Regions from separate parts of the Pseudarthrobacter sp. GQ63 genome, predicted to be linked through region 1. Evidence: riboswitches for the same ligand, from Rfam matches in the RefSeq annotation. Region 1 holds a riboswitch; the other holds the start of a gene.
The links. A riboswitch is a leader RNA that binds a small molecule or an ion and turns the genes downstream of it on or off. The one in region 1 is predicted to bind thiamine pyrophosphate.
Positions count from the first base shown of each region.

Region 2: another riboswitch for thiamine pyrophosphate. It lies ahead of AC6CHP_RS07510 (ECF transporter S component); the one in region 1 lies ahead of thiC (phosphomethylpyrimidine synthase ThiC).

Region 1 covers NZ_JCAXEF010000001.1:909,751-916,568, forward strand. The annotation lists gene AC6CHP_RS04345 (alpha/beta fold hydrolase) at 1-556, shown strand, start outside; gene thiC (phosphomethylpyrimidine synthase ThiC) at 633-2,456, opposite strand; TPP riboswitch at 2,451-2,558, opposite strand; gene AC6CHP_RS04355 (amidohydrolase family protein) at 2,636-3,718, shown strand; gene AC6CHP_RS04360 (VOC family protein) at 3,819-4,694, shown strand; gene AC6CHP_RS04365 (hypothetical protein) at 4,830-5,270, shown strand; gene rpsP (30S ribosomal protein S16) at 5,486-5,908, shown strand; gene AC6CHP_RS04375 (RNA-binding protein) at 5,910-6,152, shown strand; gene rimM (ribosome maturation factor RimM) at 6,260-6,808, shown strand; gene trmD (tRNA (guanosine(37)-N1)-methyltransferase TrmD) at 6,809-6,818, shown strand, end outside.
Region 2 covers NZ_JCAXEF010000003.1:55,692-62,509, reverse strand. The annotation lists gene AC6CHP_RS07525 (glycoside hydrolase family 25 domain-containing protein) at 1-721, shown strand, start outside; gene AC6CHP_RS07520 (energy-coupling factor transporter transmembrane component T family protein) at 735-1,535, opposite strand; gene AC6CHP_RS07515 (ABC transporter ATP-binding protein) at 1,532-3,085, opposite strand; gene AC6CHP_RS07510 (ECF transporter S component) at 3,085-3,708, opposite strand; TPP riboswitch at 3,773-3,912, opposite strand; gene AC6CHP_RS07505 (heme-degrading domain-containing protein) at 3,986-4,528, shown strand; gene AC6CHP_RS07500 (hypothetical protein) at 4,658-4,867, shown strand; gene AC6CHP_RS07495 (DUF4383 domain-containing protein) at 4,967-5,482, shown strand; gene AC6CHP_RS07490 (iron-containing redox enzyme family protein) at 5,550-6,605, shown strand; gene AC6CHP_RS07485 (CDGSH iron-sulfur domain-containing protein) at 6,696-6,818, shown strand, end outside.

The sequences.
Region 1 (6,818 bases):
GGAATCCCTTGGGGACGACGGCCGGGGCACCGCCGGCGGGCACGTCGTGGCGCATGCGCAAGGAGCCATCTCCGCCATGATGGCCGCCGTCGAACGTCCGGACCTTGTGTACTCGCTGACCCTGGTGGAGCCGGCCTGCCTGTCCCTGACCGCTGAACTGCCGGCCACGGCGGCGCACATCGGGCTGATGCAGCCCCTGTTCAACGCCCGGCATCAACTCAGTGACGAGGATTTCCAGCGCGAGTTCGTCCGCAGGGTCTATGCCACCGACCTGCAGCAGCCGGTGACTGCCGAGGAGAAGCGTTCTGCCAGGCGGCTGCGGCTGCAGGCGCCGTCCTGGGAAGCCCCGCTGCATATCGTTCCCGGCGTGCCCACGCTCGTCCTGACAGGCGGCTGGGAGCCGCTCTACGAGGAGATCGCCGGCTACCTCCGTGAGACCGGGGCGGATCACCGCACGGCCGCCGGCGGCCACCGGCCCCACGACTCCCCGGAAGGGGACCGCATCATCCGTTCGTTCATCAGCGACTCAGGCCGCGTGGAGGCACGCGCCTCCTGATCCCGCCCGAACCTGCCCTCCACAGGAGCCCGTCCGGCCGGCCCCCAATGACCAGCCGGACGGAACCTGCAGGCTCCTACCGCCCCGGCGGAACGCTCAGCTCCGGCAGATAAACTTTCCCGCCGGCAGCCAGGAATTCTTCGCTCTTGCCCCGCATGCCGGCTGCCGCTTCAGCAAGGGCTGCCTGTGCCTCCGCGGATCCGTATTCGTCCCGGATGTCCTGGCTGATCCGCATGGAGCAAAACTTGGGCCCGCACATGGAGCAGAAGTGGGCCGTCTTGGCCGGTTCGGCCGGGAGGGTCTCGTCGTGGAAGGCCTCGGCCGTCTCCGGGTCCAGCGACAACGCAAACTGGTCACGCCAGCGGAACTCGAAGCGTGCCTTGGACAGTGCGTCATCACGTTCGTGGGCGCCCGGGTGGCCTTTGGCAAGGTCTGCCGCATGGGCAGCGATCTTGTACGTGATCACCCCTGTCTTGACGTCGTCCTTGTTGGGCAGCCCCAGGTGTTCCTTGGGCGTGACGTAGCACAGCATCGCCGTGCCGTAGCGGGCAATTTCCGTGGCTCCAATGGCGGAGGTGATGTGGTCATAGCCCGGGGCAACGTCGGTCACCAGCGGGCCCAGCGTGTAGAACGGTGCGCCCTTGCACAGCTCCTGCTGCCGTTCAACGTTCTCCCTGACCAGGTGGAACGGAACGTGTCCAGGACCCTCCACCATCACCTGGACGTCGTACTCCCAGGCACGCTGCGTGAGCTCGGCGAGGGTGTCCAGCTCGGCAAACTGCGCGGCGTCGTTGGCATCCGCCGTCGCGCCCGGCCGCAGGCCGTCGCCCAGGGAAAACGCGACGTCGTACCGCGCGAAGATCCCGCAGAGCTCGTCGAAGTGCGTGTAGAGGAAGTTCTCCCGGTGGTGCGCCAGGCACCACCCCGCCATGATTGATCCGCCGCGGGACACAATGCCGGTGACGCGGTTGGCGGTCAGGGGAACGTACCGGAGCAGCACGCCGGCGTGGATGGTCATGTAGTCCACGCCCTGTTCGCACTGTTCGATGACGGTGTCGCGGAAGATCTCCCAGGTCAGGGCGTTGGCCTCGCCGTTGACTTTCTCCAGGGCCTGGTAGATGGGGACGGTGCCGATCGGGACAGGCGAGTTGCGGATGATCCATTCCCGGGTGGTGTGGATGTCCTCGCCGGTGGAGAGATCCATGACGGTGTCGGCGCCCCACCGGGTTGCCCACTGCAGCTTGTCCACCTCTTCGGCGATTGAACTGGTCACTGCAGAGTTGCCGATGTTGGCGTTGATCTTCACCAGGAAGGCCTTGCCGATGATCATCGGCTCGGATTCGGGGTGGTTGATGTTGTTGGGAATGATGGCCCGTCCTGCGGCGAGTTCGCTCCGGACCAGTTCAACATCGCAGTTTTCCCGCAGCGCCACGAAGCGCATTTCCGGGGTTATGACGCCCTGCCGTGCGTAGTGCATCTGTGTCACGGTCCGTCCCTCGACGGCGCGGCGGGGCACGGGAGGCGCTCCCTTCCACTCCGCGCTGGCGGCGCCGCGGCGCACGGCCGAGCGGCCGTCGTCGAGCAGGTTCCTCTCCCTGCCGCTGTACGCTTCCGTGTCTGCCCGCGCCTCGATCCAATCCTTGCGGAAAGGAGGAAGACCCTGAACGGGGTCGCTCCCCGGACCGGCCGTCCGGTAAGTCCGGAACGGCTGGTTCGGAACGCCGTTGGGGGACGGCTCCAACGCGATTTCCGTCACGGGAACACGGATACCGGTCCCGGCGTCCTCGAGGTAGGCCAGGGAATGGGATTTCAGGGATTGCGTCACCGGGGGCGGGTTCCCGTCAGTGGTGGCACCCGGGGTGTTGCGGGCAGGGTTCAGCTGCTGATTTGGTGTATTCAAGGAATACTCACTTCCTTCGCCGGCATTACCCGGACAGGTTCGACGGTCGCAGGCTGCGTCAGCCCGATCTCAGCCCCTGCAGGGGCACCCGTGTGGTCAAGATGAAAGCTACCACAGCCTTTCTTTCGGGGCTTGTCACATTGCCGGTGCTAGCCTGACCGGGCAGGAAAGAGGTGCACATGGCAGAAATCATCGAGTTCACGGGGACGGTCCTGACCGGACCCGGGAGTGGACAGCGCGGACTGTGGTCTGTTGACGGGCGCCTGACGTTCCGCCGGCCGGCAAAGGCCCCGGACCGGATCCTGGCGGGATGGGTGCTGCCGGGCTTCGTGGATGCCCACTGCCACATCGGGCTCGGCGTGGGAGGGGCGGTGGATGCTCCGACCGCCGAAGAGCAGGCGCGGACGGACCTGATGGCCGGCACACTGTTGATCCGTGACGCAGGTTCCCCTGCTGACACGCGGTGGCTGCAGGACAGAAAAGACGTCCCGGTGCTGATCCGCGCCGGACGCCACGTTGCGCGCACGCGCCGGTACCTGCGGGGTTTCGCTGAGGAAGTCGAACCGGAGGGCCTGGTGGAAGCTGTCCGTAAACAGGCCAGGGAAGGCGACGGATGGGTCAAGCTCGTGGGGGACTGGATTGACCGCGACGCCGGCGACCTCGCGCCGTCGTTCCCTGCCGCCGTCGTCCGCGATGCCGTCCTGGCCGCCCATGACGAAGGCGCACGCGTTACCGCCCACTGCTTCGCGGAAGAGACGCTCGGTGACGTGCTGGACGCCGGCATCGACTGCGTCGAGCACGCCACCGGCCTCCTGCCGAGGCACCTGCCCAGGTTCGTGGAGCAGAAGGTGCCCATTGTGCCCACCCTGGTCAACATCGCCACGTTCCCGGACATTGCTGCCCAGGCGGCGCCCAAGTTTCCGCGGTATGCGGCGCACATGCGTTCACTGTGGGAACGGCGGAAGGAACGGGTGCTTGAGGCGTTCGAGGCAGGCGTGCGGATCTACGCCGGGACCGACGCCGGCAGCGTGATCAGGCACGGCAGGATCGCCGACGAGATCCTGGCCCTCCATGCTGCGGGCCTGCCCATGGCGTCTGCCCTGGACGCCGCGTGCTGGAGTGCGCGGGAGTGGCTGGGCGCGGACGGCCTGGAAGAAGGGGCGCGGGCAGATGTTGTCGTGTGCCGGGAAGACCCGCGGAAGGTACCGGAGGCGGTCCATGGCCTGGCGCACGTTGTCCTGGGCGGTCGGGTCATCCGCTGAAAAGATATCCGGCCCGGGACTTGGAATAAATTGAAGCTTCAAGTAATTTTAAGAGTGTAAGGGCTGCCGACCGGAAGGCCCACAGCACCGGGAGTTATCAATGACTGCACAAGCCGCAAGCCAGGACCTTCTGCCTGCCGACCTCGCCATGGGCACCGTGATGCTCAAGGTGGGCGACATGGAGGTGATGACCGATTACTACCAGCGCGCCCTCGGCCTGGAGGTCATTGCCGAGCAGGACGGCGGAATCTACCTCGGCCGGCTGCAGAAGCCGCTTGTGCACCTGGCTCCCGCGCCCGGGCTGAACCTTCCGGGCAGGGGAGAGGCCGGCCTGTTCCACACTGCGCTGCTGTTTGAGAACCAGGCAGACCTGGCCGCCACCATCGCCACCGCCGCCCGGTTCGAACCGCGCTCGTTCACCGGCAGCGCCGACCACCTTGTCAGCGAAGCCTTCTACTTCAACGACCCCGAGGGCAACGGCATCGAGCTCTACTGGGACAGGCCGCGCAGCAACTGGTCCTGGAACGGCACTGACGTGGTGATGGACAGCCTGGCCCTCCCGCCGCAGCGGTACCTCGAGCAGCACCTGACGGAAGATTCCCTGGAGCGCCAGCTCGGGTCCGTGGCGGGCGTCGGCCACGTGCACCTCCAGGTGGGCGACGTCCAGACGGCCCGCGACTTCTACGTGGGGACCCTCGGCTTCGAGAAGACCGCCGGCTGGCACGGACAGGCCCTGTTTGTCTCTGCCGGCCGCTACCACCACCACATGGCCATGAACGTCTGGAACAGCCGCGGGGCGGGACCGCGCAAGGACACCCTCGGCCTGGGCGAGGTCCTTATCGAGGTGCCGTCAGGGGACGACGTCGGCTCCCTCGCCGACCGCCTCAAGGTCGCCGGCGTTGCCGCGCACCACACCGGAGCCGAACTCCGCTTCGGGGATCCGTGGCGCAACCGCATCCGTGTGGCTGTGCGCTGAGCACCGGCTGTGCCACGCATGATTCCAACCGGGCTGAATCCGAACTGGGCTGAATTCGAACTAGGCTGAATTCGAACGGCCGGGCAGGAGCAGCCTCCCGGCGGCACCACCGCCAACGGAATGAGGGCAATCCCCATGGGCTTCACCGAGATCTTTGTTGCCACCCACGACGCAGCACTGAAGCGTGCCGGCGTCCTTGACGGCGGCGGCAGCGCTCCCGCAGGTGACGCGGTCCGGATCCCGGACATCAGCGATTTCGAAGTGGAGCAGCTGGGCGACCTGGCCGGTACCGCCGTGCACGCCGGAGGAGCGGATTACGAACTGACCATGGTGGATGTGGGCAGCGATTCGCTCCTGGCCGTGCCCCCGGCCATGGTGCGCGCCCTGGCGGACCTGCTGTCCTATGAAACCGAAGGGGAAGGCGACATCCTCGAAGAGGTTGCCGAACAATGGGCCGCGCAGGATGACATGCCGTTCGGCGCTGCAGAGGCGCGGACCTACGTGCAGCGGCTGGCCGAACTCGCCAGCGGAATTGACGACTCGGAGCGCACCGGCCTGTACGTCTGGTCCGCCTGAGCTGATCCGGCCGGAACCTCCAGCCGGCGTCGCCCGTGTCACGCCGCGCCGAGTCGAAATCCTGGCGCTGATCTGGCACAATAAACAGGTACTCGATCTGCGTGGCCCCTCTCTCCGCGTCTGGATCCTGTCCTTCGAACCCGCAAGTACGGCCCGCCCCACGGGTGCAGAACGCCGGGTTCACCCCCTTTTCTGAAACAGGAGTGACCACAACAGTGGCCGTAAAGATTCGCCTTAAGCGCTTTGGCAAGATGCGCGCACCGTACTACCGCATCGTCGTCGCGGACTCACGCACCAAGCGTGACGGCCGCGCCATCGAAGAGATCGGCAAGTACCACCCCACCGAAGAGCCCTCATACATCGAGGTCGACTCCGAGCGTGCCCAGTACTGGCTGTCCGTCGGCGCCCAGCCGTCCGAGCAGGTTGCCGCGATCCTCAAGATCACCGGCGACTGGCAGAAGTTCAAGGGCCTGCCGGGCCAGGAAGGCACCCTGAAGACCAAGACTCAGAAGGAAGCCTTCGTCGCCCCGGAAAAAGGTTCCGTGATCATCCCGGAAGCCATCACCAAGAAGGCATCCAAGTCTGATGCAGCCGAAGCTCCCGCCGAGGCCGAAGCAGAGACCACCGAGGCTGAGTAGATTGCTGGCAGAAGCGCTGGAACACCTGGTCCGCGGAATCGTTGATTCCCCGGATGACGTCAAGGTCAGCTCCAAGAACAACCGCCGCGGGGACACCCTCGAAGTGCGCGTTCACCAGGACGACCTCGGAAGGGTGATTGGCCGCCAGGGCCGCACGGCGCGTGCACTGCGCACCGTGGTGGCAGCCCTGGCCGGTGGCGAGCCGGTGCGGGTCGACGTTGTCGACACCGACCGCCGCCGCTGAGCGCTCGGCACTATTCAGTTTTAGCTCCGGCCCCTCCACCCATGCGGTGGAGGGGCCGGAGTGCTTTTACCAGAGCACCGAAAACCACATTCAACACAGAGGAACACATGCAGCTTCAGGTGGCACGAATCGGCAAACCGCACGGCATCCGCGGCGAAGTGACGGTCCAGGTCCTGACCGACGCCCCTGGGGACAGGTTCGTGCCGGGCACCGAGTTCGTGGTTGAGCCGGCGTCAGCGGGCCCGCTCACCGTAATCAGCGCCCGCTGGAACAAGGACATCCTGCTGCTGGGCTTTGACGAAATTGGGACCCGCAACGAAGCGGAAACCCTCCGGGGCGCCAAGCTTTTCATCGAAACCGAGGAGCTGGACGAAGACGACGACGAAGGCTGGTACGAGCACGAACTCGTTGGCCTGGAGGCCAGGATCGGTCCCCGCGTGGTCGGCAAGGTCACCGCACTGAACACCATGCCTGTCCAGGACCTGCTCATGGTCACCACGCCGGAGGGCAAGGAAATCCTGGTTCCCTTCGTGGAGCAGATCGTGCCCGAGGTCAATGTTGACGGCGGGTTCATCCTCCTCACGCCGCCGGACGGCCTCTTCGAGCTGAATGCGGAGGACGAGGCAGCCGCTTCGGAGCCGGAGGAGAAAGCCTAGATGCGGATCG
Region 2 (6,818 bases), on a different contig from region 1:
CGGGGAGGGGCAGCAGTCATTTCTGGGTAACGACATCTCGTGGCCGCAGTGCAACGGAGAATTTCCCTCGGAACAGGCGTTTGCCATTGTGGGCGTCAACAATGGCCTGGCCAACACCACGAATCCCTGCCTGTCCGAGCAGCTCAGGTGGGCGGAAGATTCCGCCGGCCATCCCGGCCAGCCCACAGTCTCCCTGTACGTCAACACCGCCAATCCTGGCGCCGCGGGCTCCTGGTGGCCGGAAAACGACGAGTACCCGCCCGGCAGGGAAGTCCACAACCCTTACGGCCCCTGCAGGGCCGGGGACTACGGCAAGGCCTGCGCTTATATGTACGGCTTCGCCAAGGCGTACGACGACGCGTACTTCCGCGGGATCAGCAACCCCTCCTCGTACTTCTGGTGGCTGGACGTTGAGACGGAGAACAGCTGGTCCCGCACCGACAAGGATGCCAACCGGACCGTCCTCGAAGGCATGACTGATTTCTTCCACAGCATCGGAGCCGAGGTGGGGATCTACTCTACCGGCCAGCAGTGGGACCGGATTGTCGGAAGAGTCAGCAGCTCGAGCAACCTTTATTCGCTTCCCAGCTGGCTGGCCGGGTCCCTCAACGCCTCCGGGGCGGCGAGCTCCTGTTCACAGGAGCCGCTGACGGGCGGCGGCAGGGTGGTGCTGGCCCAGTTCGTGTCCAAGGGTTTCGACTACAACTATGCCTGCCCCTAGGCCGGCCCAGGTATCAGCTTCCCAGCCACACCATGTTCCATGTCCCCAGGGACACTGCTGCAACCACCGCTGTTCCCGCCATCACGACGCCCCCGGCAAGCACCCAGGCATCGAGCGTGCTGAAGGTGGATTCGCGCGCCCACGTCCGGCGTCCGCCGCCGAAACCGCGCGCTTCCATGGTCACTGCCAGCCGTGACGCCCGGCGGATTGCCTGCACCAGGAGCCCGAAGCTCTGCCCCAGCGTCGCTTTCAACCGCTGCACGGCGTTGCCGCGCGAACCCACGCCCCGGGCCCTGCGCGCCATGCCGATGGTCTGCCACTCTTCCGCCATCAGGCCCACCAGCCTCATGGCGGCAAGGGTCCCCAGCACAAAGCGGTGCGGCAGGCGGGCCTTCTGTGCCAGGGCATCGGCCAGGTCCGTGGGGTCGGTGCAGCTCATGAGCAGCACCGCCGGAAGGGCGATGGCCAGCCCGCGCAGCATGAAGCCGATCCCCAGTTCCAGCGAGCCTTCGCTCATGGTCCAGATGCCGACGTCGATCAGCGTCCTTCCGCTGTCCGGAGCCAGGATTGAGGTACTCCACCCCCCCACGGCCGCTGCGAGGATCAGCGGCCAGCCGCGTTGCCACAGCAGCGTCAGCGTCAGGCCTGCGAGCGGGAACAGCAGGAATTCGAAGGCCAGCGCCACCGACGCGGAAACCCAGTCGATCGAAAGCGCCAGCACTGCCGTGATGAGGAAGACGGCGGCGAACTTGCTCAGGGGATTGGCGCGGGTCAGCAGGGCCTGGTTGTCCCGCAGGTTCAGTTCCTGCCTCATGGCGCCACCGGTTCCCCGGCAGCCATCCGCAGCTCGGTTCCACCCAGCGCGGCGGTGAACTCGGCGTCGTGCGTCACGGACACCACGGCGGTGCCGCCATCCAGGAGCTCGGACAGGAACGAGGCCAGCTCCGCCCAGGTGTTGGCGTCCTGGCCGAACGTCGGCTCGTCCAGCACGAGCACGCGGGGATGTGCCGCCAGGACCGTGGCCACGGAGAGGCGCCGCTTCTCGCCGCCGGACAGCGTAAAGGGGTTCGCGTCCACGAGGTGGGTCAGCCGCAACCGCTCCAGCAGCTCGTCCACGCGTTCCTCACCGTGCCCCAGGTGCCGCGGACCGAACAGGAGTTCGTCCAGCACCTTCCCGGTGACGAACTGGTGCTCTGGCTCCTGGAACACGGTGCCAATCCGCTCGATGAGCTGCTCGGCTTTCCACTTATAAGGGTCTATCCCGGCGCCACGGCTGAGGTCCAGGGTGGCGGACACCTTTCCAGCCACGGGCTCCAGGAGTCCTGCAAGGGTCAGCGCAAACGTTGACTTGCCCGCGCCGTTGGGGCCTGTGATGGCCAGCGCCTGCCCTGCCCGGACCTGCGCGGAAATATCGTGCTGGACGGGCGCTGGGGGCACCTTCCGAAAGCCGCTGCGGCGCGGACGTTCCCGGGAAACCGCAAGGTGTTCGGCCGCCAGCAGGAGGCCGCCGGAGCCGGCAGCCGGGTTGCCCGACCTTGCACGCGTCTCAGGAACATACCCGGGCACCCACACACCGGCCGCCGCCAGCATGGTCCGCGCGTCCGCGAGCACCCGGTCCGGAGGACCGTCAAGCAGCACGGCATCATCAGTGGCGCTGCCCGGCTGCAGCACCACGATTCGGTCCACCAGGTCCTTCCACACGGACACCCGGTGCTCCACCACAACCAGCGTGGCACCGGTTTTGTCCAGGCAGCGGCCCACGGCGTCGCGGACTTCCAGCACACCGGCAGGGTCCAGGTTCGCCGTGGGCTCGTCGAGCAGAATCAGGCCAGGCCGCATGGCGAGGATTCCTGCCAGCGCCAAGCGCTGTTTTTGCCCGCCGGACAGGGCCGACGTCGGGTGGTCCAGCGGCAGGTGGGAAAGTCCGACGTCGTCCAGCGCCTCGTGCACGCGGGCCCAGATGGCTTCGCGGGGCACGGCGAGGTTCTCGGCGCCGAAGGCGACGTCGTCGCCAACGCGGGAGAGGACAACCTGCGTCTCCGGGTCCTGCTGCATCAGTCCGGCCCGGCCGCGCTGCTCGCGGGGCACGGCACCGTCAACCAGCAGCGAACCCGTCTCGTCGGACTCGCTGGCGTCGCCGCCGTCGTCTATGTCCCCCAGTACCCCTGCCAGGGCATGCAGGAGCGTGGACTTGCCCGCGCCGGATGGCCCCAGGAGGAGCACGCGCTCCCCCGGGCGGATCTCCAGGTCGAGGCCACGGACGGCCGGCTTGGCGCGCCCCGCATGGCGCCAGCCCCAGCCGCGGGCTGTGACGGCAGCCGGACGCACCGCGACGGATGCCTCGTGCCGCGAAGGGGCGCCCATCAGGAGAAGACGGGCTCCGTTGCCGCCTTGCGTGATGCAAAGGAGCTCAGGACCCCTGTCCTGGCCAGGCCGCGGGTGGCCATCCAGGACAGGGCTCCGGCGATGATGGCGCCGGAGATGGCGGTGAAGATGATGTAGGCCAGCTTGTCGCCGGCGGCGTAGGCGATGTTCCAGCCCCACGGCGCGAAGGAGTCGTTCAGGCCGCAGAAAAGGCCGGCGGCGGCGCCGGCAAGCAGTGCCACGGGCAGGTTGAACTTCCGGTACACGAAGATGGCGAAGATGATCTCGGCACCCAGGCCCTGGACGAATCCTGAGAACAGAACGGACGCCCCGTACTGGGAGCCCATGAACAGTTCACCTGTGGCGGCCACCGTCTCGCAGAAGAGCGCGGCGCCTGGCTTGCGGATGATGAGCATGCCCAGGACGGCCGGGATCATCCAGCCGCCGGCGATGAGGCCGGTCAGGGGCGGGTAGACGGCGTTCATGGGTCCCGAGACTGCGGCCGCCCCCTGGGACCAGGCCCAGAAAATGACGCCGCCGGCAACGGCAATAAGGGCCGCCACCACGATGTCCACGACGCGCCAGGACTTGCCGGCGGGCTTCTTGACTGCTGTTGTTGCCATGTGATCCTCCTGAGGAACAGGAGGGGAAAGTGGACGCGGCTACCGGCACTGCTGCCGCTGCGCGCACTTCGAGAACTCGACTCCCTTGCGCCGGTACTAACCGGATCAGGTTCGAGGGTCTGCGGCTGTCCGCACTCTCAGCGCCCACCTGCGGTCCCTGGCATGGCCAGTGATGCCGACGGCGGCGCTCCCCTGTCGTTGAATGATTCTGTTTGGTGAAATATCCGCCCTGTTGGGCGTGGTCCAGTTTACCGCAGGGAGGGGTAGATTGTGGGCCATGACTGCGAATCCACCAGATGTGACCGAGTACGATCCGGATTCCCGCGATGCCCAGCCGGAGGGATCCCTTGAAGCCTTGATCGCCCGGATCGAGGCGGAGATCCGGGAGCTCCAATTTCCCGGCTTCTCCCTGGACGACTCCCTGAACCTGGGACTGCTCCTGGTGGAGCTGGGCAAGGAGCGCGGGCTCCCCATCGCCATCGACATCACCAAGGGTGAGCAGGTCCTCTTCCACGTGGCCCTGCCGGGGGCAACGCCGGACAACGGGCACTGGATCCGGGCCAAGAAGCGGACCGCCGCCCGGTACGAGGTTCCTTCCCTGCTGGTGGGGCTGCGCGCCCGGCGCGGCGGCGGACGTATTGAAGACAACGCCTGGTTCGACCAGGCCCTCTACGCCGCGCACGGCGGCTCCTTCCCCGTGTACGTCACCGGGGTGGGCGCCGTAGCAACCGTCACCGTGTCCGGATTGCCGCAGGTGCAGGACCATGACCTGGTGGTCGAGGCACTCCGCGACATCCTCCGGTCGGCTGGCGCGGAGTGACGCCCTGAAAGCCTGCACCGCGCGGCGCCCTGCCGGCCAGGGATGACAGGTTTTTCCTGGCATGGACACCCCTGCAAGGCCGGGAGTACATTCGAGCGCAGTGGCGGGTGATCAATCCAGGAGGGCGTCGTGACCGGTCCAGCAACCGAGAACCAGGTCCGGGCGGCGCTGGACAAAGCCTGGGACGAGATGATTTTCATCGGCCCGGACCACCCCTACTATTCCCTGCTGGCGGAACTGGTGTCCGCCGTCGGGAAGTCCTGGCAGCAAGGCTACGACCACGGCCGCCGCGGAGGTCCATACACAAACCCCTACTCATGGGCCGGCCCGGAAGGCTAGTGACCGGCGCCCAAACACCGGCGGAATACAAAGCCTGCTTAGCAATTATTTAGTAATCATGCTTACTATGTTGTCTCCAGGGTTTGAGGAGTACAGCACATGGCAGCCAGCATCCGCCGGGCAGGCGCCCGAACAGGCCTGCAGAAGGCTGCGCTCGCAACGGGCGCCGTGTTCTGCCTGGCCGGCATCCTGGGATTCATTCCCGGCGTCACCTCACACTATGACGCGCTCCACCTGGCCGGGCACGGCTCAGGAGCGCTGCTGCTCGGGATCTTCCAGGTGTCCGTTCTCCACAACGCCGTGCACCTGCTCTTTGGACTTACCGGCGTCCTCATGTCGCGCTCGCACCCGCAGGCACGGAACTTCCTCATCTACGGCGGTGTCATCTACCTGGTCCTCTGGCTGTACGGCCTCCTGGTCGGTGACACCACCCCGGCGAACTTCCTCCCCGCAAACGATGCCGACAACTGGCTCCACCTGGTTCTTGGCCTGGCCATGATTGCCCTGGCCATCATGCTCGCCCGTGGACCAGACCCGGCCGCTGCCGGAGACGGCTCCGGCGCCGGCAGCTCCAGCACCGCCTCGTCTCCAGCGCCCGGCACCCGCGGCCGCTGACCACCATCTTCCGGCCCCCAGTGCAGGGGGCACGGAACCCGGCACACGCCAGACCTGAAGGAGCACCATGAAAATCCCAGCAGCACGGGGTCCCGTCAGCACCGCATTATTCAGCGTCCTCGCGGAGCTGCCGGGCACGGACGGGGGCGCCCTTGAGGCCCTGCACCGGACGGTGGCCGGCAATCTTCCCGAGACCCTGGACATCATAGGCGACGACGACCTCCAGCTGACGCTCTTCTGCCTCTACGAGCTCCACTACTCGGGCCTTGAGGGCGTAGGTGACGAGTGGGAGTGGGCCCCGGAACTGATCCGGGTGCGCCAGCTGCTGGAAAAACCGTTCGAAGCCGCGCTCCGGGAGGCTGCCGCGGCCGCCGCCGGTGACCTGGACCTTCCCGCCGGACCCGGTGTCACCAGCGACGCAGTGGCAGACATCCTGTTCGGCCTGGCTGCACGCGACACCGGCCCCAGCCTCTCCCGGTATGTGGCCCGGAAGGCCAGCCTGGGCCAGCTCAAGGAATTCCTGATCCACAAGTCCATCTACCAGCTGAAGGAAGCCGACCCGCACACCTTCGCCATCCCGCGGCTCTCCGGCAGGCCGAAAGCGGCACTGGTGGAAATCCAGGCGGACGAGTACGGCGGTGGACGGCCCGAGCGGATGCACAGCGCCCTTTTTGCCCGCACCATGCGGGGCCTGGGAATGGAGGACCGGTACGGGGCATACGTGGACGCCGTCCCCGCGGTCTCCCTCGCTGCTGTGAACCTGATGTCCCTGTTCGGCCTGAACCGCCGGTTGCGGGGAGCCATCACGGGGCATCTGGCCATCTATGAGATGACGTCCTCCCAGCCCAACCGCCTGTACGGCAGGGGCTTCCGACGGCATGGATTCGATACGGACGTCACCCACTACTTCGACGAGCACGTGGAGGCCGACGCCGTCCACGAGCAGATTGCCGGCCGGGACCTTGCGGGCGGGCTGGTTGAGGCCGAACCCCACCTGCTGGCGGACGTCCTGTTCGGAGCCACCGCGGTCATGGCCGTGGATGGCAGGCTGTCCGCGCACATCCTGCAGTCCTGGGAAAACGGCGGGACCTCGCTGAGGCAGGCATTGCCTGCTGCGGCCTGAGCATCAGGCCATGAACCCCACTGAAGGCCCTACGCAGGCAGCAACAAAGACTTCCACCAAATTTCCCAGCAATCCGCAGCAGGAGCAAAGATGAACCAGGAACCCACCGAGAGCTCCATTGTGGTTTGCCCCGACGGGCCCCTTATTGTGCGCGGCGACTTTGAGCTCGTCACGCCCTCCGGCGAACCGGTTCCCCGTGACCGCAAAACCGTG